3 regions of the Bradyrhizobium sp. ISRA464 genome follow, and region 2 is predicted to be linked to each of the others. Evidence: predicted binding sites of a transcription regulator. Region 2 holds the regulator's gene; each other region holds the start of a gene.

Region 1 (9,896 bases), 840 kb from region 2:
CCAGAAATTGTCCGAGGTCGCGATGCGAATGATACGGTCGTCCGAGAAGCCCGCGATCTTCTTCCAGTGGCCCGCCGCCTCGTCGTCGGTGTGATAGACGGTGACAAGCAGCTTGTCCTTCTTCAGCCCGAAATCCTTGGTGATCAGGTTCCAGGCGAGCTCGATCGCGCGCTCCTTGAAGTAGTCGCCGAACGAGAAATTGCCGAGCATCTCGAAGAAGGTGAGATGGCGCGCGGTGTAGCCGACATTATCGAGGTCGTTGTGCTTGCCGCCGGCGCGCACGCATTTCTGCGAGGTGGTAGCGCGCTGATAGGGCCGCTTCTCGACGCCGGTGAAGACGTTCTTGAACTGCACCATGCCGGCGTTGGTGAACATCAAGGTCGGATCATTGCGCGGAACCAGCGGCGACGACGCCACGATCTCGTGGCCGTTCTCCTTGAAGAAGTTCAGAAATGTCGACCTGATGTCGTTGACGCTGCTCATGTTCATCCAATCGGAAAAGGGCCGGCCAGGCGCAAAATAACGTCAATTTCCGGCCGAACGCTTTTAGACATTGCCAGCCGCGGTGTCCAGAAACTGTGCAGGCGGATCATGGGCTTGCCGCAGGAGCACAAAGCCCGTTGATAGTGCCTTGAGCCGCGTTGACAGCCTTGGCGAAGGCGTGGTTCTGTCCTACCTATTGTTAAGTCACGTCGGGAGAGACCGGCCTTGCCGGCGCCGAAGGAGCAACCGCCCCGGAAACTCTCAGGCAAAAGGACCGCGTGACATCTGACATCTGGAAAGAGACGCCGACGGGCCAGACCCTGATGCGTCCGCCGACGGGATAATACTCTCAGGCACAGCGACAGATGGGGCTTTCTGCAGGTTTCTCAAGGGGAATGGGTCCCCGGCGGGAACCGCGAGGGCCCTGTGATGCTTGCACCCGATAATTCCCCGCTGAAGCAGACCCCGTTGCACGCGCTGCACCTTGCACGTGGGGCCAAGATGGTGCCGTTCGCCGGTTACGACATGCCGGTGCAATATGCCGCCGGCGTCCTGAAGGAACACCTGCACACCCGCAGCCAGGCGGGCCTGTTCGACGTCTCCCATATGGGCCAGCTTCTGCTGAAGCCCAAATCCGGCAAGGTCGCGGACGCGGCGCTCGCGCTGGAAAAGCTGGTGCCGCAGGACATCCTGGGCATCGCGCCGGGACGGCAGCGCTACGCGCAGTTCACCAACCATGACGGCGGCCTGCTCGACGACCTCATGGTGGCGAATTTCGGCGATCACCTGTTCCTGGTGGTCAACGCCGCCTGCAAGGCCGAGGACGAGGCCCATCTGCGCGCGCATCTCTCCGATACCTGCGAGATCGTGTCGCTGGCCGATCGCGCGCTCATCGCGCTGCAGGGGCCGAAGGCAGAATCCGCGCTGGCGACGTTTTGTGCCGACGTCACGGCGATGAAGTTCATGGACGCCGGGCCGCGCCGCCTCAGTGACGTCGACTGTTTCGTCTCGCGCTCCGGCTACACCGGCGAAGACGGTTTTGAGATTTCGGTGCCCGCCGACAAGGCCGAGGCGCTGGTCACCGCCCTGCTCGACAATCCCGACGTGCTGCCGATCGGGCTCGGCGCGCGCGACAGCCTGCGGCTCGAGGCCGGGCTCTGCCTCTATGGCCATGACATCGACACCACGACAACCCCGGTCGAGGGCGCGCTGGAATGGTCGGTGCAGAAGGTCCGCCGCAGCGGCGGCGCCCGCGCCGGCGGCTTTCCGGGAGCGGACAAGATCCTCGCGCAGTTCGCGCAAGGCGCATCGCGCCGGCGCGTCGGCCTCAAGCCGGACGGCCGCGCCCCGGTGCGTGAGGGTGCCGCGCTGTTCGCCGATGCCAGTTCGAGCGAGCAGATCGGCAAGGTCACCTCGGGCGGCTTCGGCCCGAGCCTCAATGCACCTGTTGCAATGGGCTACCTGCCCACCGCCCTTTCCGCCATCGGCACCACCGTTTTCGCCGAAGTGCGCGGTCAGCGGCTGCCGCTCAAGGTCGCCGCCACGCCCTTCGTCCCCAACACCTATAAACGCTAGAGGACATCCATGACGACGCTCTACACCTCCGATCACGAGTGGCTCCGCATCGAGGGCGACGTCGCCACCGTCGGCATCACCGACTATGCGCAATCGCAGCTCGGCGACGTCGTGTTCGTCGAATTGCCCAAGGTCGGCCGCAGCCTGAAGAAGGCCGAGGCCGCCGCCGTCGTCGAATCCGTCAAGGCCGCCTCCGACGTCTACGCGCCGATCACCGGCGAGGTGATCGAGGTCAACGAGGCGCTCGCGGCCGACCCCGCGCTGGTCAATTCGGATGCCGGCGGCAAGGCCTGGTTCTTCAAGCTGAAGATTGCCGACAAGAGCGAGCTAGGCGGCCTGATGGACGAGGCCGCCTACGCCGCGCACACGGCCTGAGAGAATGACAACATTCGCGACCACGCACTCACTGTCATCGCCCGGCTTGACCGGGCGACCGAGTACGCCGCGGCCCTTCGGCTCGATCGCTGATGTCCCGGCGTACTGGATGCCCCTGCCTTCGCGGGGCATGACGGCGAACAGAGAGGATTCTCCATGAACGCGCCCTTCAAGCCGACCAATGAAGCCGCCACCGATTTCGTGCGCCGCCACATCGGCCCGTCGCCCCGCGACATCGACGCGATGCTGGAAACCGTCGGCGCCTCGAGCCTGCAGGCGCTGATGAACGAGACGCTGCCGCCGTCGATCCGGCAAAAGGCGCCGCTCGATCTCGGGCGCGCGCTGAGCGAGCCCGAGGCGCTGGCGCATATGAGCGAGCTCGCGGCGCAAAACCAGACCTTCACCTCGCTGATCGGCCAAGGCTATTACGGCACCATCCTACCCACCGTGATCCAGCGCAACATCCTGGAGAACCCGGCCTGGTACACGGCCTACACGCCGTATCAGCCGGAGATCAGCCAGGGTCGGCTGGAAGCGCTGTTCAACTTCCAGACCATGATCTGCGATCTCACCGGGCTCGACGTCGCCAACGCCTCGCTGCTCGACGAGGCGACCGCGGCGGCGGAAGCGATGGCGCTCGCCGAGCGCCACTCGCAGGTGAAGGCGAAGGCCTTCTTCGTCGACAAGGACGTGCATCCGCAGACGCTGGCTGTGATGCGCACCCGCGCCGCGCCGTTGGGCTGGGCCCTGATCGTCGGCGATCCCCTGACCGAGCTCGACAAGGCCGATGTGCTCGGCGCGTTGCTGCAATATCCCGGCACGTCGGGCGCGGTGCGCGATCTCCGGCCCGCGATCGCGTCGCTGCGCGCAAAGGGCGCGCTCGCCATCGTCGCAGCCGACCTGCTGTCGCTGGCCTTGCTCACCTCGCCCGGCGAGCTCGGCGCCGACATCGCGGTCGGCTCGGCGCAGCGCTTCGGCGTGCCGATGGGTTACGGTGGCCCGCACGCGGCCTACATGGCGGTGCGCGACACGTTGAAACGCTCGCTGCCGGGCCGCATCGTCGGCCTGTCGGTGGACTCGCGCGGGCTGCCTGCCTACCGGCTCGCCTTGCAGACCCGCGAGCAACACATTCGCCGCGAGAAGGCGACCTCCAACATTTGCACCGCGCAGGTGCTGCTTGCGGTGATCGCCTCGATGTACGCGGTCTACCACGGCCCCGAGGGCCTGATGCACATCGCGCGGTCAGTGCATCGCCGCGCCACGGCGCTCGCCGCGGGCCTGCGCAAGCTCGGCTTCGCGCCGACGAGCGAGGCGTTCTTCGATACCCTCACCATTGAGGTCGGCGCGAAGCAGAATGAGCTCATCGCCCGCGCGCTCGCGGAGCGGATCAATCTGCGCATCGGCGAGACCACGCTCGGCATCGCGGTCGACGAGACCACGACGCCCGAGACCATCGAGGCCGTTTGGCACGTGTTCGGGGGCAAGCTCAGCTATGCGGATATCGAGAGCAGCGCGCGCGAGGCACTGCCGAAGGATCTGAAGCGCACCAGCGCCTTCCTCACCCATCCCGTGTTCAACACGCATCGCTCGGAGACCGAGCTGTTGCGCTACATGCGCAAGCTTGCCGACCGCGACCTCGCGCTCGACCGCGCGATGATCCCGCTCGGCTCGTGCACGATGAAGCTCAACGCCACCACGGAGATGATTCCGCTGACCTGGCCGGCGTTCGGCAATCTGCATCCGTTCGCGCCGGCGGACCAGGCCAAGGGCTATCACGCGCTGTTCAAGCGGCTGGAAAAGTGGCTGTGCGACATCACCGGCTATGATGCGGTCTCGCTGCAGCCGAATTCCGGCGCGCAGGGCGAATATGCCGGACTTCTCGCAATCCGGGGTTATCACCTTGCGCGCGGCGAGCCGCACCGCAAGGTCTGCCTGATCCCCTCCTCGGCGCACGGCACCAATCCGGCATCCGCTGCGATGGTCGGCATGGACGTCGTGGTGGTGGCCTGCGACATCAGAGGCGACGTCGATGTCAATGACCTCCACGCCAAGGCCGAGAAGCATTCGAAGAACCTTGCCGCTGTGATGATCACCTATCCCTCGACCCATGGCGTGTTCGAGGAGCATATCAGCGAGATCTGCGACATCGTTCACGCGCATGGCGGACAGGTCTATCTCGACGGTGCCAACATGAACGCGCAGGTCGGGCTCTCCCGGCCCGGCGATTACGGCGCCGATGTCAGCCATCTCAATCTGCACAAGACCTTCTGCATCCCGCATGGCGGCGGCGGCCCCGGCATGGGCCCGATCGGCGTGAAGGCGCATCTGGCGCCGTATCTGCCCGGCCATCCCGCGACCGACGGCGCGACTGCGCATCCGATCGGCCCGGTGTCGGCCGCGCCGTTCGGCTCGGCGTCGATCCTGACGATCTCCTACATCTACATCCTGATGATGGGCGGCGAAGGTCTGACGCGGGCGACCGAGATCGCGATCCTTAATGCGAACTACATTGCCGCACGGCTGCAGCCGCACTTCCCGGTGCTGTATCGCAACGCGCGCGGCCGCGTCGCGCATGAGTGCATCGTCGACCCGCGGCCGCTGAAGACGAGCGCCGGTGTCACCGTCGACGACATCGCCAAGCGGCTGATCGACTACGGCTTCCATGCGCCGACCATGAGCTTCCCGGTCGCGGGCACGCTGATGATCGAGCCGACGGAATCGGAGTCGAAGATCGAGATCGACCGCTTCTGCGACGCCATGATCGCGATCCGCAACGAGATCGCCGAGATCGAGAAGGGCCGCTTCAAGGTCGAGGCCTCGCCGTTGCGTAACGCACCGCACACCGTCCACGACATCGCCGACGATGCCTGGAACAGGGCCTACACCCGCACCGAGGGCTGCTTCCCGGACGGCGTGTCGCGATCGGACAAATACTGGAGCCCGGTTGGCCGCGTCGACAACGTCTACGGTGATCGCAACCTGGTGTGCTCGTGCCCGCCGGTCGAGGACTACGCGCAGGCGGCGGAATAGCGACATCGATCCGGACCCGCACCACGTGTGCTCCGGATATCGAAGCATGGGTTGGGCCCAGCGGCCCAACCCGCCATCTTCAACGAGAAGAACCTGTCGTCTCGCCCCGAACTGCCCCCCGTGTCGCGGCAGCTATTCACGCGGGCTGATTGCGGGACCAACGATGGCTCATAAGAAGGCCGCTCGTAGCAGGAGGATTCATGCGCCAGGATTTCTGGTTCCATTTCCCGTTTCGCGTCCGCTATTCCGAAGTCGACGCACAGGCCGTGGTGTTCAACGCTCACTACTTGACCTACTTCGACACCGCGATAACAGAGTATTTTCGCGCCCTCGGCTACGACTACCTCGGTGAAGTGGCGAGGACCAGCATCGATTTTCACACGGTGAGGTCGGTGGTCGAGTACAAGGCGCCGATCCGGTTCGACGAGGACATCGATGTCTGCGTGCGGGTCGCGCGGATCGGCCGTTCCTCGATCACGCTGGCGCTCGCGATCTTCGCCAAGGGCACGGACGATCTGCGCGCGACGGGCGAGATCGTGTGGGTGGCGACCGATCAGAAGACGCATCAATCGGTCGCCGTGACGGAGGATCTGCGGGCGCTGATTGCAAGCCGAGAGAAGGCGCTCGCGCAGGGTTGAGCGGGTTACGGCTTGATCAGCGTCGGAGCCCAACGCCAGAGATTATCGTTGGTGAGGTGCGTGCCGCCCCACCAGCGATCGATCGGATTATGGCTGCTGAAATCTTCCTTGTGCGCGATGACCCTCTGACCGAACTTCGTTAGAGAAAGCTCGCTTCGGCGATACGCGAACAAGCGAGCCCGCAGCGCGTCCCTATCAAGGGTGCGCAATTCGTCATCAAGGCCCGCCACGGCTGGTCGCGAGCCGAGAGCAAGTCCGTCAAGCAGATAACCAAGCTCGTTCTCGTTGAAGATGCGAGTCTGGCGCAAGCTCTCAAGATAGAAGAGCGCGTTCGTTAGCGAGTATCCTCTCGCGACCATCTCGAGCATCCGCATTTCCGTGGCGCCAAGTCCTGTTGACGGCGACGGCAGTTCGGCGAGCAGATCGATCAAAGCCGGCTTGAGCAATGGCAATGCGCTCAAATCCCGACCGAGTAGATCAAAGCAGCCTTCCGGCGTCGCCGCCCGATATGCGTGCCATGCCGCACGCGCTGTCGCGAGCTCTATTTCGGTAACGTCAACGACCGGCGGTCGCCAATTGTCGAGTGCACCCGGGCGAAGCCCTATCATCTCCGAATCGACCAGGCACAATCTCAACTTGGTCGCAGCTTGCGGATGGGACCGGAAATAATCGAGCAGCCAGACCAGTTGCAACTGAGCCTTGGGGTCCATATCGAACCAAAGTTCGACTGTCTCATACTGTTGGCAGGCGCTCGCCAAGCTGAGGTTCCTGGCACTTTCGTTGCGCTCATTCCATCGACTGGCAAAATCCGACCAATGGAAGCCTGGACGGAGATCGGGTGTGCGCGCACCGAGATAGGCTGCGAGTTCGCCTGGAGATGGCAGCGGCCCCCAAACGAAGCGGAACGTAAAATCGACCGCCAGATCGGCGAAACCCGACTTGGTGAACTCCGGGGTCAGCCAGCCGGTCAGTATCAGACGCTTCATCGGTCATTCACTCAGCGAACGCACAAAGCGAAACGGGCGTCGAAGACGTCGGCAACTCAACGTCCTCAGCGCCCGCTTGCAGCGAAATCATTCAAGCCTTGAGGCTTACTCCTCCGTCGGCTCTTCGCCGTCGGCGTCGCGCTCGGGCGTGCCGGCGAGGATCTGCTCGGAGATCAGCCCGGAGTTCTGCCGGATCGCGGCTTCGATCTTGGTGGTGATGTCGGGGTTCGAGCGCAGGAACGCCTTGGCGTTCTCGCGTCCCTGGCCGAGCCGCTGGCTGTCATAGGAGAACCAGGCACCCGACTTCTCGACGAGGCCGGCCTTGACGCCGAGGTCGAGGATCTCGCCCATCTTGGAGACGCCCTCGCCGTACATGATGTCGAACTCGACCTGCTTGAAGGGCGGCGCCAGCTTGTTCTTCACCACCTTGACGCGAGTGGTGTTGCCGACGACCTCGTCACGCTCCTTGATCGCGCCGATGCGGCGGATGTCGAGCCGGACGGAGGCGTAAAACTTCAGCGCATTGCCGCCCGTGGTGGTTTCCGGCGAGCCGTACATCACACCGATCTTCATCCGGATCTGGTTGATGAAGATCACCATGGTGTTGGACTTGTTGATCGAGGCGGTGAGCTTGCGCAGCGCCTGGCTCATCAGCCGCGCCTGGAGGCCCGGCAGCGCATCGCCCATCTCACCCTCGAGCTCGGCCTTCGGCACCAGCGCCGCGACCGAGTCGATCACCAGCACGTCGACCGCGCCGGAGCGCACCAGCGTGTCGGCGATTTCCAGCGCCTGCTCGCCGGTGTCCGGCTGCGAGATCAAGAGCTCGTCGATGTTGACGCCGAGCTTGCGCGCATAGACCGGATCGAGCGCGTGTTCGGCGTCGATGAAGGCGCAGATGCCGCCCTTCTTCTGGCCTTCCGCGACCGTGTGCAGCGCCAGCGTGGTCTTGCCCGAGGATTCCGGCCCGTAGATCTCGACGATGCGGCCCTTCGGCAGACCGCCGACGCCGAGCGCGATGTCGAGTCCGAGCGACCCCGACGACACCGTCTCGACATCCATCGAGCGGTCGTTCTTGCCGAGCTTCATCACCGAGCCCTTGCCGAACTGGCGCTCGATCTGGGAGAGCGCGGCTGAGAGGGCCTTGGACTTGTCCATGGAGGATCCTTCGACGATACGCAGTGCAGTGGCGGACATTTGGGATGTGCTCCTTATGGCGGGGATTCGCTAGCGGGACAAACGGCGATAAGATCAGACGGAATGCGTTGTTGCTGGGAACTGCGTACCACGTTTGTTCCATGTTCGCAATATGTTCTTTCTGTGCGCGTGGCGCTGGCCTGCTTCCGGCTCTAGTGGCCTAGTTTGATTTTCGCAGTGGCCTGAATTGGTTAGGCCGCGTTCTCAGTAGGATTACTGAGAGGTCAAAGAACGTTCCGACCACAAAAAATTTTACGGCGTAAAAAGTTGTTCTGTCCGGAGTTCTCCGGAGGTGCCTCCGTCCAGCAACCGATAGGATGCCCGATATTTCAGGTGTGGGAGCATCTGATGAAAGGCATATTGATTGCCCTGGGCGTCATTCTGGCCCTCTACGTAATCGACCAGCAATTCGCTGATGGTCAATATACCGACGCGCTCCAGCGTATGATGATTCAGATCAGACGCTCTTTCGGAGTATGAGGCGGCCTCAGTTGGCGGCCCCTTCCTTAAACGGCAATGGCAGCATTCCGTCGTAACGCGGATGGATGCGGTCCAATTTCAATTCGAAATCCCAATTGACGAAGCCCGCGCCGAATTTGATCTGGCTGGCCTCTGGGATCATCAAAACGGCTGGGATTTACGACTTGCCCAATTCGCCTCCGCGCTCGCCCAAAAGAAGCGGCCCCAGCGCGGTTGCTGCGCCGAGGCCGAAGGGCGGAAACTCACTCGAAGTGAGACCCCAATCCGGGGCGATGTCGTTCGTTCCTACCCGTGCCCGTAATCATACGGGGCGCGATGTCATGAACCTTTGGCCCGCTTCGTGCAGACTCATAGAGGTCAGGATTTTGCCACGACCCTCCTGGGGCTAGAGCAGACGCCGCCCGTATGTATTTCAAGCGGGCGGCGTTGTGTTGCGATCCTTCGAAACGGCCCCGGCGCACCTTCCGGGGCTTGGCGGCACGCGCCGGAGCCGTCCCACCATTGCGCTCCACCGGAGCGCCATTCACAGTACCGGGAAAGGCTGGCAACGGAGATGCCCTCCCGGGTTACCTCAATTGGTAGGTGTCCTAGCTTCCCGCGGCGCGTGTCCTAATCGGGACAGCACCGATGCCTGAGCGCTGGCCTGTTTATCCCCCTTGGCCCAGGTTGATTTTGGGAGCGGCCTAATTCGGTTTAAACCGAAGGAAAACCACGACTTAGCAGCGTTCCGAGTAGTCCTGCTGAGATGGCTAGCAAATGTTCTCCCAATCCAATCTTTGGAAATTCACGCGAACCCCGTAATCATACGGGCCCAAACACATGAACCTTTTTGGCACATCGTGCAGACTTATGTGGGCCAGGATTTTGCAGCAACCTTCCTGGGGCTAGAGCCGACGCCGCTCGCACGTATTTCAAGCGGGCGGCGTTGGGTTGAAACGAAATCGCCTGGCGCCCTTGGACACCATCGGGACCTGTGCTGGCGCCGTCGCCTGATCCGCGGCTAGCACAGAAGACATCGTTGATGCTGCGCGGTCGCTTGCGGTTCCCGCATTAGCTTGTGCATCCGAAGCTCCCGGTATCGCAGACAGCGCACGATCCGGCAACGAGGGCCACGTCAAGGTCCGTAGTTCTCCGG
Region 2 (9,896 bases):
GTCGCCTTCATCGCTGGTCTTGTCTTCAGCTTCAATCCAGTAGCGCTCGCGTCAATTCCGGTTTCACTCGCCTATGTCACGCGAGCGCGGAGCGCACAACAGTCGGCGCTCTTCGCTGTTGCTTTCACAGCAGCCATGATCCTTGCCCAGGTCGCCCTCGGCTTTGTCGCCGGTCTTGGCGGAAGTTGGGCCGCACACTTGATCGGACGCCAATGGGGACTCTTGCTTGGGCCAGTTCTCATTGTCCTGGGTCTCATGTGGCCTGGGTGGGTTCGCTTGCGTTTGCCATGGTTTGCGCCGCGCGCGAAACGTCCGACGACTGCGTGGGGAGCGTTCGCGCTCGGGATTGTCTTTGCAGTCGCGGTCTGTCCGGTCTGCACGCCCGCACTGGTTATTTTGCTCGGTGCAGCGGCGGCAATCGCATCGCCGCTCTTCGGTGCGGCGCTGTTGCTCGCGTTCTCAGTTGGTCGCGCAATTCCGATTGCGTTGGGAGCATGGGCCGCTGGATGGTTGGAAAACCTCAGCGTACTCAGCAACTATCATAAGAGCTTTGAGATTGCGGGCGCCGTCACGCTGATCGCGTCCGGGCTCTACATGCTGAATGCGTACTACTTCTGGATCCCCTCCCTCGCGATCTAAGGACACGGCCACGACTCGTGTCTGCTTCTGAGGGTCGTGCGAACGTGACCGGCCTATCAGACTTTCCGCCCTTGCGAGCACAGGCGCTACTTCACCCGCGCTCGCGAGCGCCGCGTTCGCCTGGGAACGTGTTGCCGATTGGACACGACGGGCAACTCAGTAAAAACCGTCAAGTCCTTGGGCGAGAAATATTTCTGTTTTCCAGAAGCGCAACTCAATGTATGAATGGCCCGTCTCACCCGCTTGAGGGGCGCTTCGCGATCGTCACGAGTGTTGGGTCGAGATGCGGTGGACGCCGATTGCGCAACTGACGAGTGCGCATGAGGCGGACGGTGAAGTCGTGCAGGCCTGACGCCCTAGTGGCAGGTGTCTCCTTGCAAAGCGCGAAGCGCTTTTGCAAAGACGGTGACAACAAAGCCCAGTCTCGCCGGGGAGAGCACGTATAAGCCGTAACCCATCGCGCAGGGAAAGCCGGGATTGCTCCGGTTTCACCTGTGGTCCTACCTCCCGAGCTTTCCATTTGCTCGGGACCCATGGGTGCGATCGGCACCCGGCTTTCCCTGCGCCCTCTGATCAAGAGAGGGCGAAACGAAGAAGCAAAGCTCGGACAGATCGTGTCGCGAGAACGCAAAGCCATATCTCAACGACTGTCATCGCCCGCGAAAGCGGGCGATCCAGTATTCCAGAGGCAGCAGTGATTGACCCGAGAGGCCGCAGCGTACTGGATACCCCGCATGCGCGGGGTATGACGGCGGGGCGGAGCGATGGATTGCTTCCGCCTTCGCCGAGGCTTCGGCGGACAAGTCGTCGCTTCAGCGCAAAATTGCTTTGCAATTTTGTCGCGAGCTCCTCGCAATGACGTGAACTGAGGGAGCCATCATCGAGGACTCCCCAATCGAAGACATTGCCGCCTGCCCGCAATTTTCGTACACCGTTCATGCAATGACCACGCAACTCTCCCCCAATTCCGTCGACGTGCTGCTGTTCGATATCGGCCGCGTCGTGCTCGACATCAGCTTCGACAGGGTGATGGCGAACTGGGCGGGACACGCCGGCTGCGCGCCTGCCGATCTCGCACGGCGCTTCGTCGTCGACGACAGCTTCAAGCATCACGAGACCGGCAAGGTCGACGACGCGGCGTTCTTCGCGAACCTGCGCCGCTCGCTCGGCATCGACCTCACCGATGCGCAGTTCCTCGAGGGCTGGAACGCGATCTTCACCGGCGAGATGCCGGGTATCGCGCCGCTCCTGGCGACAGCCGCGAAGCGGATGCCGCTCTATGCCTTCTCGAACACCAACCCGGCCCACATCGCGCATTTCTCGGTCGCCTATGCCGATGTGCTCAGGCATTTTCGCAACGTGTTCCTGTCGTCGGCGATCGGCCTTCGAAAACCGGACGCCGAGGCCTATGATCATGTGGTAAGAGCGATCGGCGTGCCGGCGTCACGGATCCTGTTCTTCGACGACACAGCGGCCAATATCGAGGGTGCGCGGGCGCGCGGCCTACATGCCATCCATGTGACATCGACGGATGACGTGGCAAGGGCACTCACCGCACTTGGAATATGAAGACCTTGGGATTTGAGGAGCCCTGCCCGTGGCCCTGATGCCGGTTGCCGATGCCCTGTCAGCCATTCTCGCCGGCGCCGAACCGCTGCCGGAGGAGACGGTCGCGCTCGATGCCGCCTACCACCGCACGCTGGCGCGCGACGTCGCGGCGCGGCGCACGCAGCCGCCGCAGGCCATGTCGGCGATGGACGGCTATGCGGTGCGCGCGGCCGATGCGTCCGACCTGTCGGCCAGGCTGAAGGTGATTGGCGAAGTCGCCGCCGGCCGCCCGTTCGAGCGGACGGTCGGCGCGGGCGAAGCGGTGCGGATCTTCACCGGCGGCGTGATCCCTGACGGCGCGGACGCCGTCATTATCCAGGAAGACACCAAGGCTGACGGCGACCACATCACGATCACCGAGGCCGCCGCGAAGGGACGGCACATCCGCTCCGCTGGCGTCGACTTCCACGCGGGCGACGTGCTGCTTGCGGCCGGCAGCCGCCTCTCCGACCGCGCGCTCTCGCTCGCCGCGGCCATGAACTATCCGGAACTCGCCGTGCGCCGCCGTCCGAAGGTCGCGGTGCTGGCGACCGGCGACGAGCTGGTGATGCCGGGCTCCCGCCCCGGCCCCGGCCAGATTGTCTATTCCAACGGCTACGCGCTGCGGGCCCTGGCCCGCGCGGAGGGCGCGGAGACCGTCGACCTCGGCATCGCCGCCGATACGGTGGCGGCCACCACGGCCGGCATCCGCCAGGCGCGGGAGGCGGACGCCGACATCCTGATCACCACCGGCGGCGCCTCGGTCGGCGATCATGATCTCGTCAAGCAGTCGCTGGAGGCGGAGGGCGTCCGGATGGCGTTCTGGCGGATCGCGATGCGGCCGGGCAAGCCGATGATGCATGGCCGGCTGGGAACAATGCGGGTGATCGGCCTGCCCGGAAATCCGGTGTCGTCCTATGTCTGCGCCTTCCTGTTTCTGGTGCCGTTGATTCGCGCCCTGAGCGGCCGAAAAGTGATTCATCATGTCCGCGACAGCGCCCTGCTTGGCCGTGACCTCGCCGCCAACGATCAGCGCGAGGACTATCTCCGTGCGCGGCTCGAAGAGCGCGACGACGGCAAGCTGATCGCGACACCCGTCACCCAGCAGGACAGCTCGCTGTTGGGGAATCTTGCTGCGGCACGGGCACTTGTGATCCGTCCGCCGTTCGCGCCGGCGGCCGTCAAAGGCGAGGCGTGCGAGATCCTGACACTGCCTGAGTGAGGCTTTGCGACCGCACCGATCAGGCGCGAGCGGCTGCGTTCACCGGAAATTAAGTGGTTGCGGAACACATATCGAACATATAGTGTCCGTTCATGATTTGTTTCGAGTACTGGTGTCTACAAATGGGAGCGCACTGAGGAGTGTCGCAAGTCTCGCGCTCCCGAGGTCAGGCTCCCTGAAGGTCTCGGAATCGAACGACGCTATCAACCGGGGGAATACTCGAGATGCTCACGCGCAAACAGTACGAACTTCTGCGTTTCATCAATGAACGTCTGAAGGAGGCCGGCGTCCCGCCCTCTTTCGACGAGATGAAGGATGCGCTCGACCTGCGCTCGAAGTCCGGTATCCACCGCCTCATTACAGCACTGGAGGAGCGCGGCTTCATCCGCCGCCTGCCGAACCGCGCCCGCGCCATCGAGGTGATCAAGCTTCCCGAACTCTCGGCCGGCGGCGGCAACGGCCGCCGCGGCTTCACCCCCAGTGTTATCGAGGGCACGCTCGGCAAGCGCTCCAGCACGCCGCAGATCGCCGAGGATGACGGCAACCGGCCGGTCGCCGTCCCTGTCATGGGCCGGATCGCGGCCGGTACGCCGATCGAGGCGCTGCAGACCCGCAGCCACACCATCAGCGTGCCGCCGGACATGCTCGGCGCCGGCGAACATTATGCGCTGGAGGTGCGCGGCGACTCCATGGTCGACGCCGGCATCCTCGACGGCGACATGGCGCTGATCCAGCGCAACGACACCGCCAACACCGGCGACATCGTGGTGGCGCTGATCGACGAGGAGGAAGCGACGCTGAAGCGCTTCCGCCGCCGCGGCGCGTCGATCGCGCTCGAGCCTGCCAATACCGCCTATGAAGTGCGCATCCTGCCGCCAAACCGCGTACGGATCCAGGGCAAGCTGATCGGGCTCTATCGCAAATACTGACCGCGTCGCATGTCCAGCCGCGACCGCGTGCAGCGCGGCGTGCCTTCGTGCAGTTGAACACATGTTGTGAGGGAACGAGCGACGCGCAACGCCGTTGCCTATAGACTGCGCTGCGCGAGGGCCTCCGGCGCGTCCCGATACCACCGGAACGCTGTAGCGCGTTTGTGATCGGAGCCTTCCGCAGCCAGTCGTACAATCGCCCAGAAACGGGAAGAACCTCGTTTGCTGTCGTCCACTCTGGTAGAGGCCTGCGCCTCAGGAGAGGCACGGGTCGCTATCTCGAAATGAGGAGCCATCCGATGTGTGACTATAGTCTGCACGCCGTGGCATCGCGCCCCGCCGTTGTCGGAGAGACGCTGATCACCACGACATTCCGCGGCACGTCAACCCGCGGCTTTGCTTCGGAGAGCGATCCAAATGTCGCGGTCTGCATGCTTCCCGGCACCGAGCTCGCGTTCGTCGAGAACGTGCGCTACGACAGCCGCTGGATCTGGACCAAGACGATCGGCTTCCGCGTCGGCGTGTTCAACGAAGTCGAGCCCGACGTTCCCGATCGCCATCATGATGCGGTCGAATTCCCCGACGGCAGCCATGTGCTGGTGACCCAGCTCGTCGAAGGACAGCACGTCACCGTACTGCAGCTACCCGCTCTTCACCCGCCTGTCGTCGAGAAGCCGAAGGTGGTCGAGCGGCGGCCCTCTGCATTCGCGTCGCTGTTTTTGGGTTGAGCGCATCATGGCCGCAGGATGAGTTTGGACCTGCGGCATGTGACCTAACCGATTTCGAGCGACCCCGGACTTCGGGTTCCGGGGCGCGTCTGGGGATTTGCGTCGGACGGCGCCTTGGCGCATCATCGCTCACGGACAAGGACGTGCTCGGTGGTCGACAAGGTCACATGGCAAAAGGCTGGACGCGTCACGGAGCCGGGCCGCTACATGTTCCGGTTCGGCTGGCTGACCGTGACGGCTGACGACCTGAAGGTCTGGCAGCAATTCCCCGAAGCGACGTTTACCCTAGTCAAGAAGCCCGACGCCGATCCTGACTCGGACGAGTATCACCTCGGCGCCTTTGACCTGCCGACCCATCCCCTCCCCGATCAGCACTAATCGTCGCCCTGCAGATCGGCCTCCGCCGGGGTCGCATCCACCGCCGGGCGCGGCGCGCGGCCGGGCAGGCGCAGCGCGGTCTCGCTCTCGGTGTCGCCGGGAACCGCCGGCGTCCATGGCCGGTCGATCCCGCCGGGCCTGACCGCATCGACGGCAAAGCCATCGCGGGTGCGGCGCAGCACCAGCGCGCCGTGGCGCCGCCGCAGCCGTTCGGCATCGATCACCGAGGCCGCGCAGCCCTGCGGCGCCGGCCGTGCCGTCACGATCAGCGCCGCACGCTCGCAATCGTCGGCCAGCGCCGCGGGCCGCATCGCCAGCGAAACGAGCATGCCGCCCGCGCCCTGGGTCACGCAGCCGTTCTCGTCGCAGGAGACGCCGTCCGCGAGCGAGGCGTCGGCCGCCGTCCGCGCGTCGGCGTCCGCCGCCAGCCACTCCTTGATCAGGAAGGCGTCCTTGCCGCTCCGCATCAGATGCAGCCGCCCGTCGCCGCCGCGGACCGCCACATTGCGGCCGTCGGCCGCGACCAGCACGTCCGACTGCGGCACCCGCACCGCCCAGATCAGCGCCACCGCAAGCAGCGCCGCGCCCGACCAGCGCAACGGCGTGCGCAACAACCCGAGCAGGACGAGGCCGGCGCTCGCCACGATCAGCGGCCCGGTGCCGAACGCCGCCATGCGCCCGACCGCGCCCGGCGGGGCGGCGACCCATTGCGTCACCACGATCATCCAGTCGATGCCAACGCCCATGATCGCCCAGAACACGCCGTCGAACCCGAACGGCATCGCGGCGAGCCCCAGCAGGCCCGCCGGCATCACCACCGCCGACACCACCGGCATCGCCGCGAGATTGGCGAGCAGCCCGTAGGGCGTGACGCGGTGGAAGTGGAACGCGGCGTAGGGCGTCGTGGCGAGCCCCGCCACCAGCGAGGCCAACACCAGCATGGCGATCTCGCGCCCGCCCCACAGCGCCACCCGCGCCGTCACCGAGTGATCAGGCGAGGCCAACAGGCTCGGCATCCCGATCTGCACCAGCGCCACCAGCCCGAGGGTAGCCGCGAACGACATCTGGAAGCTCGGATGCACCAGCGCTTCCGGCGCGATCACGAGCACGATCAGCGCAGCCACCGCCAGCGTGCGGAACGTGATCGCGCGGCGATCGACGATCACAGCGATCAGCACCACCGCCGTCATGAAAAAGGATCGCTGGGTCGCAACCTCGGCCCCCGACAGCATGAGATAGAAGGCGGCGGCGACGAGGGCTGCGGCGGCCGCCCATTTCTTGATCGGATCCCCCGCCGTCAGCGCCGGGAACAGCGCGAGCAGCGCACGCACCGCGAAGAACACCACGCCCGCGACGACGGCCATGTGGTAGCCGGAGATCGACAGCAGGTGGCCAAGCCCCGAGATGAACATCGCATCGTTGACCGGCGTCGTGATCGCATCGCGCCGGCCGGTGAGCAGCGCAGTCGCGATCGCGCGCTGGTCGCCGTCGAGCGTGGTGCGGATCCGCGCATCGATGGCGTCGCGCAGGCCCTGCATGAAGGCGGCGTACCGCAGCGCGAACCCGCCGCTCGCCGGCGGCTCCGTCGTCTTGACGGCGCCCATCACGAAGCCGGAGGCGCCGATGCCCTGGAAATAGAGGTCACGGCCGAAATCATAGGAGCCCGGGCGCTGCGGCCCGAGCGGCGGCAGCAGCCGCGCCTTCAACGCGACGAAGCTGCCGACTTCGGGCGCGGTGCCCTTCTTGACCGAGAGCCGCACGCGATCGAGCCTGGTCGCGTCGCGCGGGCTCTCCATCGAGACGACGCGCAGCACGAAACGGTCGGTCTTCTCGCGGATGTCGCGGGTCTCGACGAAGCCGGTCAGCGCTACCGAGAACATCGGCCGGGCCAGCACGGTGTGCGCGACGTGCGCCGTCCTCCACGTCGCGGTGGCAAAGCCCGCAGCCACCGCCGCCACCATCACGATCGCGGGAAACAGCCGCTGTCGCCGCAGCAGGAACGCCAGAGCACACAGTGCGATCGCGACCGACGCCGCGACCCACAGCACCGGCTCGTGTTCGGCCGAGAAATACAGCGCGATGCCGGTGCCGAACGCCACAGGCACCCAGGGCAACAGCCGCCCGGCGCCGGCCTCGGCGCGGGCCCACTGCCGCAATGTCCCGACGAAAGGCGGCCAGATGCTGAAGCGCACCGGGATGTAACCGCCGGTCGGGACGGCCGCGCGCGGCGGCCACGTCCCCGCGTAGCCGCGTTTGCCGCCCGGCGTCGTGCCCTGCTCCGCCATCTCGCTTGCGATCCCTGCCGGGACGCAAGGCTAGCGGAAGCCGCGGTCAGCCGACTAGCGGAACGAATGCAGAATACGGACAGACCAGGCCGGCCACCAGGATCCAACGGCCGCCCGCGACTGCCCCATGATGCGCGTAATCCTCACCTCCTTCTTCGCGAGATAAGGTGTGGCAGCAGCGAAAGAAAAACATCTGTCCGACCTGCGTTGTCCTGCCGCTGCCGATCCGTAAGCCGACGACCTGCTGGCGGCCTTCAGCCCGGAGAGCGCTCTTGCAATCGCGCTGCAGCAAGATGCACACTGTCTGCGCTTGATGAGGTGTCAACGTCTGCGGTTCGCGGTCCGACCGGTGCTCACGGTTGCGCTCAGGACGAGAGGAGTATGACGCCATGCGAGAAATCGAAATCCACAACTATGCGCGGCAGTTGCTCGAGGCACATGGCGCCAAGGCCATTGCGGAAGCGGCCCAGAACGCCATCGAGCTCGAAGCAAAAGGCGAGGCCGAGCTGGCCAGAACATGGCGGCATATCGAAGACGCCATGAAGTTGATGCGCGGGCCGCACCAAAGCTGAGGCTGCCAGCGCGCGGCGCAAAACGTGGAGCAGGATCCGTCTCAAGCCGCCTTGTGACGGCTGAACGACAGCACAATCTCAACGACGCGGCTCTCCATGACAGGAGTTGAAGCCATGTTTCCGAAGTGTGCGACAGCCGAAGATCTCGTGAAGGCGATCACGGACGAGAAAGTGCAGATGATCGATCTGCGATTCACCGATTTGCCGGGGGTGTGGCAACATTTTTCTGTCCCGCCGAGCGCGGCGAGCTTCGACGCCCTCAGCGAAGGGATTGGATTCGACGGCTCATCAATCCGCGGCTTTCAGGAAATCCAGGAAAGCGACATGCTGGTCGTCCCGGACCCGACCACGGCTTTCCTCGACCCGTATTCCCCTGCATCCACCCTGGTCTTGATCTGCAACATCCGCGACCCCGTAACCGGTCAATCCTATAGCCGCGACGCCCGCTATATCGCCCAGAAGGCCGAAACCCACCTGAAGGCCACGGGCCACGCCGATACCAGCTACTTCGGTCCGGAGGCGGAGTTCTTTGTGTTCGACAGCGTGCGCTACGCACAGGGCATCAATTACGCCTTCCACGAAATCGATTCCAGTGAAGGCAGCTGGAACACGGGCACAGAGGAAGCGCCCAATCTGGGACACAAGCCGCGCCCGAAAGAGGGATACTTTCCGGTTCCCCCCACCGACAGCATGCAGGCACTCCGCACCGAAATGGTGTTGACCATGGAGCAGCTGGGCATCCAGATCGAAGCCCATCACCATGAAGTCGCGACCGGCGGGCAGAACGAAATCGACATGAGCTTCGCCACGCTCACGCGCATGGCGGACAGTCTGATGATCTACAAATACGTGGTGAAGAACACTGCCCGCCGGAACGGCATGACCGCGACATTCATGCCAAAGCCGCTGTTCGAGGACAACGCATCCGGAATGCATGTTCATCAGTCGCTGTGGAAGGGCGAGACCAACCTGTTCTACGACAGGGGCGACTATGCCGAACTGAGCCAGCTCGCCCGCCACTATATCGGCGGCCTGTTAACCCATGCCTGGGCATTGTGTGGGCTTTGCGCCCCAACCACCAACTCCTATCGACGTCTGGTGCCGGGCTATGAGGCTCCGATCAACCTGGTCTATTCCCAACGCAACCGATCGGCCTGCTGCCGCATTCCGATGTATTCACCGAACCCGAAGGCCAAGCGCGTCGAATTTCGCTCGCCGGATCCCTCCTGCAATCCCTATCTGGCCTTTGCCGCGATGCTGATGGCAGGCCTCGACGGCATCCACAACAAGATCGACCCGGGCAGCCCAATCGACAAGAACCTCTACGACCTGCCACCCGCCGAGGCCAAGGAGGTGAAGTCGACGCCGGGGTCACTGGACCAGGCGCTGGATGCGCTCGAACGGGATCACGCGTTCCTGCTGCGGAGCGATGTCTTCACCGCGGACGTGATCGAAACCTGGCTCGACTACAAACGGAAGAAGGAGGTCGATCCCATCAGATTGCGACCTCATCCCTACGAATTCCATTTGTATTACGATATCTAGCGGCGGCCGGC
Region 3 (9,896 bases), 1.2 Mb from region 2:
CGCGCGGCATGATACGACAGCGGCTCCGTGATGCTCACGTGCGATGTCCGAGAGCGGCCGGATAGGCCTGTTCGGCGGCCTTGGTCAGGAACGCCGCAGCGAGCACCTTTACAAAGTCACCCGGCAAGAACACTGAGGTGGCCAGCATCGCCTGCAATGCTCCCATATGCGCCACGATCATGAGACCGACGATACCGCAGGCATAGACGACGACGATTCCGCCGGTCATCGCGGCTGCGAATGCTGCGGCAAACACTGGCACTTTGGTGAGGCGCTGCATGACGACACCGGTGATGAAAGCGCCGGGGATCCAGCCCAGCAGGAAGCCTGTGGAAGGAGCGAAGAACACGCCGAGCCCGCCTCGGCCACCCGCCAGAAGCGGGGCGCCAAGCGCAACAACGAGCAGCAGCAACAACACGGCTAGCGCGCCCTGGCGCGGACCGAGCACGATCCCGGCAAGCATCACACCGAGCGTCTGCGCGGTGATCGGCACGCCGCCAGCCAGGGGGAGATGAAACGTCGGCAGCAGGCCGAGCACCGCGATCATGGCCGCGAGCAGCGAGATTCGAGCAATGGCGCGAGAATCCATCAACGTGATCCTTTGGGTTGGCGATCTGCGCGGCCATAGCCGCGCGTATCAAGGGCGTCGGCGACGTGGTCCGCAAGTCGCAGTGTTTCGATTAGGAACAGGACAACAATGCGAAGCGGAACGCGTCGTTGTGACCGCGACCGCCACGCCTCTTCGCGTGCGTGCCAGTTGGCCAGCAGCACCGGAATGAAACGCAGCACCAGCGCGACCGATAGCGCGATCTTTCGAGAGTTGACGCCCAGCGGGCGAAGCAGCCGAAACAACGGCTCGACGGCATCCATCAATGCCGACATCGTCGTCGTCACTGTGACCAGATCGGCGACGAGCACCATGACCAGGAGCCGCAGCACCACGCTCGCCCCCTCGTCCCACTGGCTGAATAAGCCCTGCAAACCACCGACGATCGCGAGCAGCGGAACGATCGGCTTCAGCAGGCTGAGCCGCCGCACGGCATCGCGGCCGAGCGCCGCATAAACGCCGACGACGACAGCAAGGCAGAGCGCGAGAAGCCGCCAGTCCTGCATCGGCAACAGCGCCATGCTCATGCCTGCGACCGCGCAGAGCTTGAGACCCGCCGGAAGCCGATGCAGCCACGTCACGCGGGAAAGATACCCGCCCATCATGCCGCGCCGCTCTCCAGCATCAACGCGCCCCGCGCGGCGGCATGCGCTCGGTAATCTGGAAGCACCTGCGAAGGCGTGCCGTCAGCCCTCACCTGGCCCTTCTCCAGCCAGATCACACGGTCGAAGTCACGCAGCAGATCGAGGTCATGACTCGCCATGACGATCTGCTGCGGCAACCGCGCAAGCCTTGCCGACAGCGACAGCCGCGTCGGCAGGTCGAGGCTGGAAAATGGTTCGTCGAGCAGCAATATCCTCGGTTCAGTCGCGAGGATCGCCAGGATGCAGACGAGTTGCTTCTGTCCCTCCGACAGGTCGTGGATCGCGCGATCGATCCAGCCGGCGCAGCCATGATCGGCCAGTAGATCGCTCGCCGCCTGCCTGGCCTGAGCCGCCGTCTGACCACTCTCGATCAGGCCGAAGGCGACTTCTTCGCCGACGGTCGGGAAGATGATTTGATGGTCCGGATTCTGGAACACGAATCCGACATCGAGATGCAGTTCCCTGCCCGCCTGCGTCGTGCGACGTCCGTTGACGACCACCTCGCCGCGTTGGGGCGACAGCAGGCCGTTGGCGAGGCGCAACAACGTGCTCTTGCCGGAGCCGTTGTCGCCGACAAGACCAATTCTCCGCTCACGCAGGTCGAGCGACAGGCCGTCAAAAATCCGGTTACCTCCTCGACCGAGGGAAACTTGATCGAACACGGCTCCGACAGACGGTGCCGCACGGCAAGGCTCCGCCCCATTGCCCGGCTGCACGCCACCGGGGCTGCGCTTTGACCGCAAAATATCGAGCAATCCCATATGTTTCCGGCCGTTCTCAAAGCCCGCGTCGCAGGACAGGAAGCCCGCTACCAGCCACCAGTAGCCCGTGCGTGCCGAAAACTCCACCCGGCCGAATGAGTGACAGATACGTGGGATCTGAGCGGGTTTGCCCGATCTATGGGTATTGGAGAACGGGAGACACCTGGCGCTCGGGCTCACCTCAGGCCATGGGCGGAGGCGCTCCACGGAGACCAAGTTACCGTCAGCGGCTAGAGGTCCTTCTCGGCCAGCTTGCGAAACTCGTCAGGCACCGAACGAGAGACACCAAGTGCCACCGAGCCATATCCGATCGCATCCCATCCGAAGCGATCGCGGATCTTGTCGATGGCACAGTCTGCCGCCCAACGGGCCAAGCCAAGCCTGCTTCCGGGGCGACGCGCCTGATCTGCAAGCCCAAACGGGAGTTCGAGTTCGAGATCCCAGTGCTCCTCGAGATGCGATACGGAGATCGCCAACAATGAGATCATCTTCTCGTCCGGGTGATCCGCCAGGATCGCACGCACCAATTCCTCGGCGAGCTCAGCGAGGATCATGGTGGCTGAGATCGGCGCATCGAGCGTTGTCGAACGCGTCACCGAGCTTAAGTCTGCGAAACGCACGCGTACCGTGACCGTTCGGCCGGGTCTGGACTTCGCCCGGAGCCGCGTCGCGACGCGGTCCGCGAGGTGAAGCAGGGTCGGCCGGATAACCCGCTCAATGGCGGGCTTCTTGCCGATCGCCGACTGCGCCCCGGCTGATCGGGCCCGATGGTGAGGTTTGAGCTGCCGGGGATCGCGATTCCAGGCCAGCTCCGAGAGCTTCTGTCCCGCCGCCGGTCCGAGCAATCGCTCGAGCGACCAGCCGGGCAGCCTGGCAAGTTGCCCAATCGTCGACACGCCGATCGCAGCCAGCCGTGCCTTGGTGACTGGTCCCACGCCCCACATCAGCTCGACCGACAGCTCGTGCAGGAATTCCAGCTCAGTGTCGGGATCGACAACCACGAGCCCGTCAGGCTTGGCGACTTGCGAGGCGATCTTGGCCAGGTGCTTGGTGCGCGCGACACCCACGGAGATCGGAAGGCCAAGCTCGGTGCGCACGCGCCAGCGGATCGCCGCTGCGATTTCGGCGGGCGCACCGAACAGATGGGTGCAGCCCGCAACGTCGGCAAACGCCTCATCGATCGAAATGCGCTCGACGAGCGGCGTGAAATCGCCGATCACCTTGATGGCGGCGTCACCCAGCCGCTGGTAGTCCTTGAAATGGCCGCCGACAAAGGTGAGCTGCGGACACAGCTCGCGCGCCTGCCGTCCCGGCATGCCGCCACGAATCCCGAATGCCCTTGCTTCGTAGGAAGCGGCAAGCACAACACCGCCGCCGACGGCGATGGGCTTGCCACGCAGGGATGGGTTCAGCAGTTGCTCAACCGACGCGTAAAACGCATCCAGGTCTGCGTGGAGGATGGTGCCTGCTGATGCCATCCCAACCGTTCACCTGCGACGTCTGACCAAAACTTGATGCCGTTGCGATACGTCACGATTGACATGAGAACAAAATAGGAACATCCTGAGAGCCGGTCAATCGGGAATCTTGGGCATGTCGGCCGTTTCGAAGACGCTGCAAAGACGCGACCCGCTGGATACGGCGGCCGATCAAGTGATCGCGGCGTGCGACGGCGACCCTCGTGCCGCAGTCCGCGCACTGATCGTCGCCAAGGGACTTCTCGAGGCCGAACTGCAGGACATATGCGCAGTACCCTCGGAGAGACACACTCGCGGCCGAAGCACGCGGCGTGAGCAGGACTAAGCCTCGCATAAGCGCGCATTTTCCTTCGGGCGGCATCTGATCGATTTTGCTGGTTGAACTGAGGTGTCGAAGCGTCGCCATGGCGCAGAGCGCCATGCTCGGGAAGAGGTTGTCGCGGGCAAGTGACTCCTGCAGTAGACACCCCGATATCCAACACTCGAGAGCGGAAATGACCTGGACCAAAGCTTCACCATCTACACTGCTGATTGCGCTCGGCGCTTCCCTTTTCTTCGCGGCAAGTACGGCCCGCGCAGAAGATGGCGTATTGCGAGTCGGTATCATCACCGACATGAGCGGGCAGTATTCCGATGGCAACGGCACCGGCTCCGTCGTCGCGGCGCAAATGGCTGCCGAAGAAATCGGCGGCACGGTAGCGGGGCGCCGAATCGAGATCATATCGGCCGATCACCAGAACAAGCCCGACGTGGCTGCCGGAATCGTGCGCAGCTGGATCGATACCAAGGGCGTCGATGTGATCGCCGAGGGTGTGAATTCAGCCGTAGCACTCGCCATCCAGACCGTGACCCGTGAGCGCAAGAAGCTGTTCCTGATTTCGGGCTCCGGCTCGTCGGAGCTCACCGGCAAGCAATGTTCCCCAACCAGTGTGCAATGGACCTACGACACCTATGCCTCCTCGAACGCGACCGCCAAGGCCGTGGTCGCGCGCGGTGGTACGCCGTGGTTTTTCCTCACCGCGGATTATGCGTTCGGCCAGGCGCTGGAGCGCGACGCGAGCAAGGCGGTGACTGCTGCCGGCGGCAAGGTGCTGGGCGCGGTCCGGCATCCCTTCGACACCGCGGATTTCTCGTCATTCCTGCTGCAGGCGCAATCGTCCGGGGCCAAGATCCTGGCGCTCGCCAATGCCGGCTCCGACTTCCGCAACGCGGTCGCTCAGGGCGATGAGTTCAATATCCGCGAGAGCATGCAGGTCGTTGCGCTGCAGGTGACGCTCACGGACGTGCCGGCACTCGGTCTGCAGCATGCGCACGATCTCCTGTTCACGGACTCCTTCTATTGGGATCGCACGCCCGAGACCCGGGCATTCTCGCAGGAGTTCTTCAAGCGGCACGGAGCGATGCCGACGGCCTACCAGGCCGGCGTGAATTCGGCGCTGCGGCACTATTTCAAGGCGGTGGCTGCCACCAACTCGGTCGATCCGGAAACGGTGATTGCGCAAATGCGCAAGACGCCGGTCAATGATTTCTTCGCTCAGGGCGGCGTCGTGCGCGAGGATGGCCGGATGGTACACGACATGTACCTGATGCGTATCAAGAAGCCGGAGGAGTCCAAGAGCAAGTGGGATCTGTACGAGTACCTCGCGACCATCCCCGGCGATCAGGCATTCCGTCCGCTCAGTGAAGGCGGCTGCCCCTACATCACCAAGGCGCAGTGACGGTGTCGTATGCCAAGCGCATGGCGGGGACGATTTCCTCGCCCGCGCAGCTCTGCTGGGCTACGCCGGAGCTTCCATGAATGGCCTCCGCTCACAGATAGTCTTCAAAGGTGTCGCATTGCGCGCGCGTCAGGTGCAGGCCGTGCTTGGTGCGTCTTTCGAGAAAGTCTGCGGGCCTTGCCGCCCATTCCGTCTCGCGGAGGTAGACGGCTTCGCGTTCATAGAAATTCCCACCGAAGTGACGGCCGAGATCGGCAACACCGCGTGCCGATCCAAGGAGATCGCGTGCGCGCGTACCATACAGGCGCGCATAGTGATGGATTACCTGTTGAGGCAGATCGGGATAGGCGCGCGCCAGGTCCGTCGCAAAGTCCTCGAAGGTGCTGCCGATGTCGCCGCCCGGCAGTGGCTTTCGCGCCGTCCACGCCGATGACATTCCGGGAAACCAGGGCGCCAATCGACCAAGTGCGTGCTCGGCGAGCCGGCGATAGGTCGTGATCTTACCACCGAAGATCGCCAGAAACGGCGGTTGTTCCGTCGTTCCATGGACTTCGAAGACATAGTCTCGCGTAACCGCGGAGGGATCCTCGGAATTATCGTCATACAATGGTCGAACGCCTGAAAAGGCGTGCACGATGTCGCCCTCACATGGCGAAGCACGAAAATAGCGGCGCAGTACCCCGAGCAGATAGGCAATCTCGCCGCCGTCAATCGCGACGTCCTCCGCGCGGCCGTCATAGGGAATATCCGTCGTCCCGATCAGCGCGAGATCGTCCTCATAGGGGTTGACGAAGATGACGCGGCGGTCCTCGTTCTGAAGCAAATAGGCCTGCGGACCGCTCCAGAATTTTGGCACGATAACGTGGCTTCCCTTGACCAGCCGCACATTGTGCGCCGGGTTCAACCCTGCGACGCCCTGCACGACATCTCGGACCCACGGGCCTGCCGCATTGACAAGCGCACGCGCACGCACCACCTGCGGGCAGCCGTCCTCGCCCAGCATGTCGAGGCGCCAGTTCTCTCCCTCCCGCCGGGCGCCCACCGCGCGCGTCCGCGGCAATATCTTGGCGCCGTTACTGGCGGCATCGATCAGATTGAGGATCACGAGTCGCGCATCGTCGACCCAGCAATCCGAATACTCGAAGCCGCGACGGAATTCCGGGCGTAGCGGAGCGCCTTCGGGCGCCTGAGTCAGATCGAGCCCGCGGCTCGGCGGCAGCTGCTTGCGGCCACCGAGATGGTCGTAGAGAAACAGCCCGGTCCGCACCAGCCACGCCGGCCGCTGCTCGGGTGAATGCGGCAGCACGAAGCGCATCGGCCAGATGATGTGCGGCGCCGAGGCCAGCAGCACCTCCCGCTCGATCAGGGCCTCGCGGACCAGACGAAATTCGTAGTATTCGAGGTAGCGTAGCCCGCCATGCACGAGCTTGCCCGAGCGCGACGACGTGCCCTCGGCAAAGTCATCCTTTTCGCACAGCAGAACCTTGAGGCCCCGGCCAGCCGCATCCCGGGCAATGCCGGCCCCATTGATGCCGCCACCGATGATTGCGACATCGACGAGCCCGTGGTCACGGCCCGTACCCGGTGCAGCCGCGGTCATCGCGTCCCGCTGCGCTTCTTCGCGACCTGTCGGCGGGCTGCGGCTTTCTCGGCAGGGCGCGCCTTCGCGGACTTTGGCTTCGGCGCCTGGAGACCATAGGTCGAAAATCCCTGTGCCGTCTCCGCGATCTGTTCCTGGCTGAGAATGTGCGGCGTCTCGAGCGCGAGCGAGAGATAATATTGACGCGCGATGGTTTCGAGCTCGACGGCCAGCCACATCGCCTTGTCCAGGTTGGGGCCGACGGCAATCATGCCGTGATTTGCCAGCAGGCAGCCGTTGCGGCCTTCGAGTGCGGCGAGTGCGAGCTCGGACAACTCCGGCGTGCCGTAGCGCGCATAACCTGCGCAGCGAATGTCATGGCCGCCGAACGCGGCCATCATGTAGTGACAGGCGGGAATCGACTTGCGCGCGATCGCAAGCACGGTGGCGTAGGTCGAATGGGTATGCACGACGCTGCCGACGTCGGGCCGGCCGCGCACGATATCGAGATGGAACCGCCATTCGGTGGACGGCTGCAGCGGCCCCTCCCAGGAACCATACTCGCCCTCGAGCGGCATCGATGCGATCATCTCGGGCTTCATCGCCTCATAGGGCGTGGCCGACGGCGTGATCAGCATCCTGTCCCTAAAGCGGGCGGAGATGTTTCCTGACGTTCCCTGGTTGAGACCCGACGCATTCATCCACCGGCACTTGGCGATGATCGCTTCGCGCAGCTGTCGTTCCTCGCGGGTCATATCAAGGCACCTTTCGTCTTCAGCACGGATTGAGCGGCGGTTCGCCGGCCAGAAAGCGGCGAACCTCCTCTGCCGCCTGGTCGGCAGCAAACGTCACGGTGCGCACGGAAGCGCCGGCGATATGCGGCGTCAGCGTGACATTGGGCAATTGCAGCAGCGGCCAGTTGGCCGGCACCGGCTCGACCGCAAATGTGTCAAGCATCGCGCCGCCAAGCCGTCCTGCGGACAAGGCTTCGTAGAGCGCCTCATAGTCGACCAGTGGGCCGCGAGCAGTATTGATGAAGAACGCATCCGGCTTCATCCGTGCGAGCGCCGCATGGTCGATGAATCCGGTTGTCTCGGCCGTCACCCTTGCGTGCAGGCTGACCACGTCGGCACGCGCCAAAAGGTCTGCCAGGGCCACATGCTCGACGCCGTCGTTACGGTCCTGCGCAGTGAGCTGAACATAGGGATCGGCCACCAGGACCTTGCAGCCGAACGCCTTGAGCAACTTCACCACTCGGCTGCCGATCGCGCCATAGCCGACAATACCGACAGTCATCTCGCCGAGCTCGCGCCCGGTACGGTCGGCGCGATAAAGGTCGCCGCGCCATTCACCGGCGCGCAAGGATTCATGTCCGCCCCGGATCAGCCGCGTCTCGGCCAGAATGGCGCCGATCGTGAACTCGGCCACCGCGCTGGCGTTGCGGCCTGGGGTGTTGACGACAAGCACCCTGTGATCCCGCGCGGCCTGCATGTCGATATTGACGGGGCCACCCCGCGAGACCGCGATGAATTTGAGGTTCGGCAATCGCTCCAGCATCGATCGCGAAATCGGCGCCAGATGGGTCACAAGCATCGGCGCGTCAGCGATGAAGTCGGCAATCTCCTTTGGATCGCCCATGAATTCCTTCAATCCATCAAGCTTGGAGCCTGCATAGCCATGCTCCATCGGCTCGTCTGGCCATGGCTGCTCCAGGACGCGAATATCGATCGCGCCGCCGCAGGCCGCGGTGATCCGCTCGGCAAAGACCGACGGCAGCATGAAGCGGTCACCGATGATGGCGATGGTGCTAGACATGGCTACCTCCTGCACGCAGCGCCGCGAGTTGTTTCCAGACGGGCCGCGCGGCCAGCCTTGCGTCGAGATAGGCCGGGAACATCCGGGAATAGTGCGAAGCCAGATCCAGATCGTGTGTTTGCGCCGGGTTGAGACAAGGCTTCACCCAATCCTCGGCGCACGCCGCCATGTCCGGATATATGCCGGTGGCAACCGCAGCGATCATGGCAGCGCCCGCTGCGCCGGCTTCGCCGCGGCTGCAAACGCGGACATTGCACTCAAGTGCAGCGCCCAGGATGGCGCCGAGCGCGCGACTTCGCGCCGCACCGCCGGTGATCCGCAAGTCACGCGGCAACGAGCCCATGGCGGCATAGCAATCACGTGCGGCGAAGGCGAGCCCTTCCATCACTGCTCGCATCAGGTCCCAATAGCCGTGACGCGAGCGCAACCCCAGGAATTGGGCACAGGCTTCATGCGAGACGAACGGACCACGTTCGCCCGCATCCGAAATGAATGGATGGAACAGCAGTTCACCGGGCCGCGCCTCCAGCACTCGCTCATCCAATCGCCGGATCAGATCGGCGCGCGATCGCGTCACTCCCTCCGCGGCCAGGAGGTCGCGTGCAAGATCGATTAGCCAATCGATGTTCAGCGTTGCAGCCATATTGGACTGCATCTGCGCATAGTGACCGGGGACAGGGAACGGCATGGTATAGCCGGTGGCCTCGGCATTCAGAACGACCGCATCAGCGGTTGGTGTCAGCCGCATGTGCATGCCGGTTGAACCGATGATGGTGCAGCCGACGTCCGGCGCCGGATCGTACAGTCCGGCCCCCAACGCATTGCAGATCACGTCGACATAACCGAGCGAAACCGGCACGCCCTGCGGCAGTCCGGTCTCCCGCGCGGCCCCGATGCTTAGCGGATGCGTCGTCGAGACACCGTCGACGACCTCGGGAAAAAGGGCCGTACAATCGGTGATGCCAATGAGCCTCGCAGTTTCCACATCAAAGCCGCGCTTGCGGAAATTCCCGCACGTAAAGCTCGCTTCCGACGGATCGGTCGCGCGCTGGCCGGTGAGCAGAAAATAGAGCCAGTCCTTGCAGTGAAAGGCCGTCCTTGCCCGCGACAGCGTCTCGGGCGCGTGGTCTTGCAGCCAGGCCAGCTGGGCGCCCTGCTGGCAGGCATTCAACCCCGAGCCGGTCCGCTGATAGAGCGCCGCGTTGCGATCGCTGGAGCGGATGTCCTCCACCAGGCCCGCCGCTCGGGAATCCAGCCAGAGCAGCGCGGGCGCGACCGGACGACCATCGTCATC

The links. The regulator LexA, encoded in region 2, represses DNA repair genes until DNA is damaged. The targets are predictions, from matches to a motif close to TGTTCNNNNTGTGTTCNG.
Region 1: a site for LexA is predicted at 8,384-8,401, ahead of recA (recombinase RecA). Genes of this name have one in related genera too.
Region 3: a site for LexA is predicted at 3,556-3,573, ahead of dinB (DNA polymerase IV). Genes of this name have one in related genera too.

The regions. Positions count from the first base shown of each region.
Region 1 covers NZ_CP094526.1:3,103,976-3,113,871, reverse strand. The annotation lists gene alaS (alanine--tRNA ligase) at 1-483, opposite strand, end outside; glycine riboswitch at 683-770, shown strand; gene gcvT (glycine cleavage system aminomethyltransferase GcvT) at 913-2,058, shown strand; gene gcvH (glycine cleavage system protein GcvH) at 2,068-2,433, shown strand; gene gcvP (aminomethyl-transferring glycine dehydrogenase) at 2,590-5,463, shown strand; gene MTX19_RS14370 (thioesterase family protein) at 5,664-6,101, shown strand; gene MTX19_RS14365 (hypothetical protein) at 6,107-7,087, opposite strand; gene recA (recombinase RecA) at 7,193-8,281, opposite strand; gene MTX19_RS14355 (hypothetical protein) at 8,630-8,761, shown strand; gene MTX19_RS14350 (hypothetical protein) at 8,769-8,903, opposite strand.
Region 2 covers NZ_CP094526.1:3,948,016-3,957,911, reverse strand. The annotation lists gene MTX19_RS18615 (cytochrome c biogenesis protein CcdA) at 1-639, shown strand, start outside; gene MTX19_RS18610 (HAD family phosphatase) at 1,582-2,208, shown strand; gene glp (gephyrin-like molybdotransferase Glp) at 2,237-3,448, shown strand; gene lexA (transcriptional repressor LexA) at 3,673-4,377, shown strand; gene MTX19_RS18595 (hypothetical protein) at 4,677-5,105, shown strand; gene MTX19_RS18590 (hypothetical protein) at 5,256-5,483, shown strand; gene MTX19_RS18585 (ComEC/Rec2 family competence protein) at 5,480-7,768, opposite strand; gene MTX19_RS18580 (hypothetical protein) at 8,158-8,340, shown strand; gene glnA (type I glutamate--ammonia ligase) at 8,455-9,885, shown strand.
Region 3 covers NZ_CP094526.1:5,140,762-5,150,657, forward strand. The annotation lists gene MTX19_RS24215 (AMP-binding protein) at 1-38, opposite strand, end outside; gene MTX19_RS24220 (biotin transporter BioY) at 35-547, opposite strand; gene MTX19_RS24225 (energy-coupling factor transporter transmembrane protein EcfT) at 589-1,212, opposite strand; gene MTX19_RS24230 (ABC transporter ATP-binding protein) at 1,209-2,192, opposite strand; gene dinB (DNA polymerase IV) at 2,243-3,490, opposite strand; gene MTX19_RS24245 (ABC transporter substrate-binding protein) at 3,985-5,208, shown strand; gene MTX19_RS24250 (glycerol-3-phosphate dehydrogenase) at 5,300-6,808, opposite strand; gene MTX19_RS24255 (class II aldolase/adducin family protein) at 6,805-7,542, opposite strand; gene MTX19_RS24260 (2-hydroxyacid dehydrogenase) at 7,562-8,602, opposite strand; gene MTX19_RS24265 (FGGY-family carbohydrate kinase) at 8,595-9,896, opposite strand, start outside.